DNA from 2 places in the Paenibacillus sp. FSL R5-0345 genome. Region 2 is predicted to be linked to the other one. Evidence: predicted binding sites of a transcription regulator. Region 2 holds the regulator's gene; the other holds the start of a gene.
What was found. The regulator CtsR, encoded in region 2, represses protease genes until heat stress. The targets are predictions, from matches to a motif close to ATGGTCAATAAAGGTCAAACA.
Positions count from the first base shown of each region.

Region 1: a site for CtsR is predicted at 1,293-1,313, ahead of clpP (ATP-dependent Clp endopeptidase proteolytic subunit ClpP). Genes of this name have one in related genera too.

Region 1 covers NZ_CP009281.1:185,664-188,149, reverse strand. Annotated here, with positions in the region: gene R50345_RS00935 (sugar-binding transcriptional regulator) at 1-797, opposite strand, end outside; tRNA gene R50345_RS00930 (tRNA-Arg) at 1,132-1,206, shown strand; gene clpP (ATP-dependent Clp endopeptidase proteolytic subunit ClpP) at 1,400-1,996, shown strand; gene R50345_RS00915 (GDSL-type esterase/lipase family protein) at 2,092-2,486, opposite strand, start outside.
Region 2 covers NZ_CP009281.1:6,154,693-6,157,178, reverse strand. Annotated here, with positions in the region: gene R50345_RS27320 (GNAT family N-acetyltransferase) at 1-725, shown strand, start outside; gene R50345_RS27315 (CtsR family transcriptional regulator) at 1,016-1,477, shown strand; gene R50345_RS27310 (protein-arginine kinase activator protein McsA) at 1,508-2,032, shown strand; gene R50345_RS27305 (protein-arginine kinase McsB) at 2,061-2,486, shown strand, end outside.

The DNA.
Region 1 (2,486 bases), 820 kb from region 2:
TCACCCTGGATTTCTGAGACAGTTGCCTCATCCAGCTTGCGGCGGCGAGTCATTTCAATGGCATCCCCAATCCCATGTACAATAATACGCGAACTGCGGATGATTTGTACAATCTCTCCAATATTAGAGTCAAGTGCTAGTGACTGGTAGGCATCCCCACTAAGTAAATCAGGTACATGCAGCAACCGGTAATTCGCTCCTACCCGTTTTGCCATTGTTGAGGCAATCGTATTGGCTTGAATCTCCATACTCTCTCCTAATCCACCACGCGCCGGAACAAACCAAGCGTTCTTATAGGAAAGGGATAACGGCGGTGTCAGTTGATCAGCCATATCGGCAAGCGTTGATCCACCAGTGACAGCAACAATATCATCTGTACGAAGTACACTAAGCAGCGCTTTTGCACCTGCTCGGCCGAGTTCACGTTTGGTGAATGGCGATGACTCACAATCACCCGGCACCACAATAACTTTATCCAGACCATACGTTGCCCGAATTTTCTCTTCCAGCTCATCCAGACCAAACAGGCTCTTAACGACCGGCTCTAGCAAATCAAGCAGCCTACGTCCAGCAGCGCTAATGCGCATACCAACGCTCTCGATCTCAATGAGCCCTTGCGATTTCAGAAGATCCGTCTCGGCACGCAGTACCCGCTCAGTCATATCAAGCGAAGCGGCAAGCGTTCTGCGCCCAATTATATCGGACAGCATGATCTGATGAAGAATCGTGTACCGTCTCTTAAGGGTTTCCATGAGATCAGGCAGAAGCTGCTTTTGGATATCTAATAAATTACGCATACTTTCACTCCTGCAACTTCGTCTTCCTCTATTCCCTTGTTCATGGTCTCAAAATGTCCCGGGTAAACTTTTTAAGTCCCACTCATATTCTAACCAAATATTGCTCGAAGTGCAAGTCTTCCGAGAGTAGAATTCTCAAGCGCTTGTCTTCTTATACATTTATAAGATCGGGAAAGAGGTACGGTTCCTAAAACCTGTAATTAACAATCCAGATTCTATCGCTCAGTGAAAGACAATATACGCTTGTCCACCTTGAAGACAAGGGGTAGAGTCCGTGCACAGCATTATTAATTCATTGCAATTGCAAAGAAATTGTATTATAATCATTTTTGTTGCGCCCGTGGTCCAATGGATATGACGTAGGCCTCCGAAGCCTGAGATCCAAGTTCGATTCTTGGCGGGCGCGCCATTAATTTCACTTTTGTACATAATTTAGTAGTGCCTATACTACTACTTAACCAAAGAGCCGCGTGTCGGCTCTTTTTTTTGAATATAAGTTTGACTTTCTTTGACTTTTTGTTTGAATTTGTTTATCATGTGGGTAATACGGCAAGAGTAAAAATGAATACATTTGAAGAACCAATATCAAGGAGGTTTTCCACGTGAGTTATATTCCTATGGTAGTAGAACAGAGCAACCGCGGTGAGCGCGCTTATGACATCTATTCCCGCCTGCTGAAGGACCGCATCATTTTCCTTGGAACGGAGGTTAATGACGTGGTAGCCAATTCTATCATCGCACAAATGCTGTTCTTGGCTGCCGAAGATCCGGATAAGGACATTCACCTTTACGTGAATAGCCCCGGCGGTTCCATTACTGCAGGTATGGCTATTTTTGATACAATGCAGTACATTAAACCGGATGTTTCCACCATCTGTGTAGGTATGGCAGCTTCCATGGGAGCATTCCTACTTAACGCTGGCGCTAAAGGCAAACGCTTCGCACTGCCTAACAGTGAGATCATGATTCACCAACCTCTGGGTGGTGCTCAAGGTCAAGCAACGGATATCGAAATCCGTGCCCGCCGTATCCTCAAATTGCGTGATAAGTTGAATCGTATTCTTGCAGAACGTACGGGTCAACCGCTAGAACGTATTGAGAAGGATACAGATCGTGATTACTTCATGACTGCTGCAGACGCGGCAACTTACGGTATCGTTGATAAAGTCATCGAGAAAACACTGCCTAGCGGTGTGTAAGCTATAAAACAACGCAAAGAGGCTGTGCCCTATCCACTTGATGGTTAGCGCACAGCCTCTTTACTTTTCAGACCACCACTCCATACGAATCTCAGTTAAATCAAACCGCCATATCCAAGCGCATCGAGTTTCTCAGCAATCACACGGTAGCCTCGGCCATTCGGATGTAAGTGGTCAATCGATAATAGCCCTCTCTCATTTCCTGCAAACTCACTATAGATAGAAGCAAACCCACATACTCGGCTACTGTACTGTGAGGCATAGCGGTTAAACTGCCGCACCCACTCTGTAGCACCCACTACCTGAGGATAAGGATTATACAGTCCCACAATCCGAATGATAAAAGGTCTACGCGTTCCCGTCTTCAATTGGAAGAGGATACTCATAATTGCAGCAAAATTTTGTTTGCATTCTTGCAATGATCTTCGCAGCTCTTTAGATAAATTTTCAGGTTGTCTAGCTACAGCCTTCGCAGCATGGATTAAATCGT
Region 2 (2,486 bases):
TTAAACGGGACATTAAAGATATCGAAGTATTGGATAGCTTATACAATCAATTCGCTGTCAGATATAACGGGACACTTAAGCGTGATTTGGACTGGTGGGAGAATTCTGTATTAGATGACGAAGGAAAAAGTGCAGTGTTTTACTCTAAAAGTGGTGAACCAGAGGGATATGTGCTGTATAAGGTAGAGAACAGAGAACTGGTCATTGATGAATTTGTTTTTTTGAACGAACAAGCTCGGCAGGGGCTGTGGACATTTCTTGCGAACCATGATTCGATGGTGACCGGTGCATCGTTGAAGCTGGTGCCTTCGGACGACATGTTACCCTTCTTGCTGCCAGATCCGCGTATAGAACAGGAGAATTATCCTTATTTTATGGGTCGTATTGTGAATGCTAAGACATTCATTGAAGGTTATACCTTCAGAGGAAACAGCAGCCCAAAGAAACAGCTTATTTATATAGAAGATAAATACGCACCTTGGAATGATGGATTGTGGGAATGGAATATTTCTAATGAGGGATCGGCAACTTTTACACGCGGGGAAGGGAAACTGGCAGAAGCAGACTTAAACTGTGATATCGGCACATTGACGGCATTAATGCTTGGATATAAACGTCCGGCAGAGTTAGCTCGTTATGGATGCATCTCAGGTCATTCAGCTGCACTGGAATGGTTTGAAGAAATCTTACCGCAAGCACACACTGCATTATTTGATCATTTTTAAAATAAAAATTCGGGCTCTCCCCTTCGAAAGATGTTGGGAGGGCTCTTTATTTCCGAATACATTCGCTGAAAAAAGTGAAAAATAAGAGAATCCACTTGGAATTAGCACAGAATATGTTATAATATTAAAAAGTCAAAGAAAGTCAAAGTCAACGAAACTTAATGACATTGATCCGATCCTCTGAACACGTGGAATTATCCACAAATGTTTAAGTTCAATTAAAGACCATTGTCATTATGAATGCAAGTTGCAATCGGTATTATAAAGATTTAAGCACTGGAGGATGAGTGATGCGCAATATCTCTGATATTATCGAACAATATCTGAAGAATATTTTGCATGAAAGTCCCGAAGGTACGGTGGAAATCCAGCGAAATGACCTGGCGGACCAGTTCTCATGCGTACCGTCACAGATCAATTATGTCATCAGTACACGCTTTACTTTGGAAAAAGGTTATGTGGTGGAAAGTAAGCGTGGTGGCGGGGGATATATTCGTATTCAACGTTTTGAATTGCCACCAAACGTGGCACTGCATGCCCATTTAAACCATACTATAGGTGGCGGGATTGATCAGAACGCTGCTGAAGGGCTGATTTATCAGCTGGAGGAAGCCGGTTTTCTAAGTAAGCGTGAAGCGTGCCTTATGCGCGCTGCTGTTTCTCGGGAATGCCTAACGGTTAAGATTCCATACCGGGATGAGATTCGTGCCAAGATTATGAAGGCGATGTTAATCTCTTTGTTAGGCAAATAATTGTCAACCATAAGGGAGGGGCTTTCGCTTATGCAATGCCAGGAATGTGGCGTCAAGCCGGCAACACTCCACTTCACTAAGATCGTGAATGGAGAGAAGACGGAGTTTCATATCTGCGAGAGCTGTGCACGGGAGAAGGGGGAACTCATTCCCGGAACGGCTGGAGGGTTCTCGATCCACAGTCTGCTGTCAGGTCTGCTTGATCTAGAGGGTGCCGGCAAGGAGAAGTCGGCTGCAACGAAGACAACGCAGAGTCTGCAATGTGAGAATTGTGGGATGACGTACTCCCAGTTTAGCAAGTTAGGCCGTTTTGGCTGTAGCTCCTGTTATAAATATTTTAACAGCGCACTTGACCCGCTTTTTAAGCGAGTGCATGGTAGTACTTCACATGTAGGTAAGATTCCGAAACGTGCAGGAGCTCAGATTGTATTTAGACGCCAAATTGATGAACTCAAGAAGGAATTACAGCAGAGTATTACACAAGAAGAATTCGAGAAGGCAGCGGAGCTGCGGGATCAGATTCGTAAACTTGAAAAAGAAATAGCACAAGAGTAAAGTCTTTGATATATAGGGGGGATATGACATGTCAAGTCTCCGATTTACTGAACAAGCACTTAGTGATTGGATGCGCTCTGGAGGCAGCCACTCCGAGATTGTAATTAGCAGTCGTATGCGTATTGCCCGTAATCTAGAGCATCTTCCGTTTCCAATGCTGGCTTCCTTAGAGCAATCGGAAGAAGTGTTAGAGCTGTTGGCTCCTGTGTTTCATGAGGAAGCAGCTGCAGATTTCGGATCTTTTCAACTCCTAAAGCTTGATGAAGTGAATGAACTGGACAAAAAGGTACTGGTTGAGAAACACCTAATCAGTCCTAACTTGGCTAATGATTCGCGCAGCGCGGCTGTCTTGTTAAATGAAGATGAGTCGGTCAGCATCATGATTAACGAAGAGGACCATCTGCGAATCCAATGTCTGTTTCCTGGTCTTCAGGTTAGAGAAGCATGGGAACGT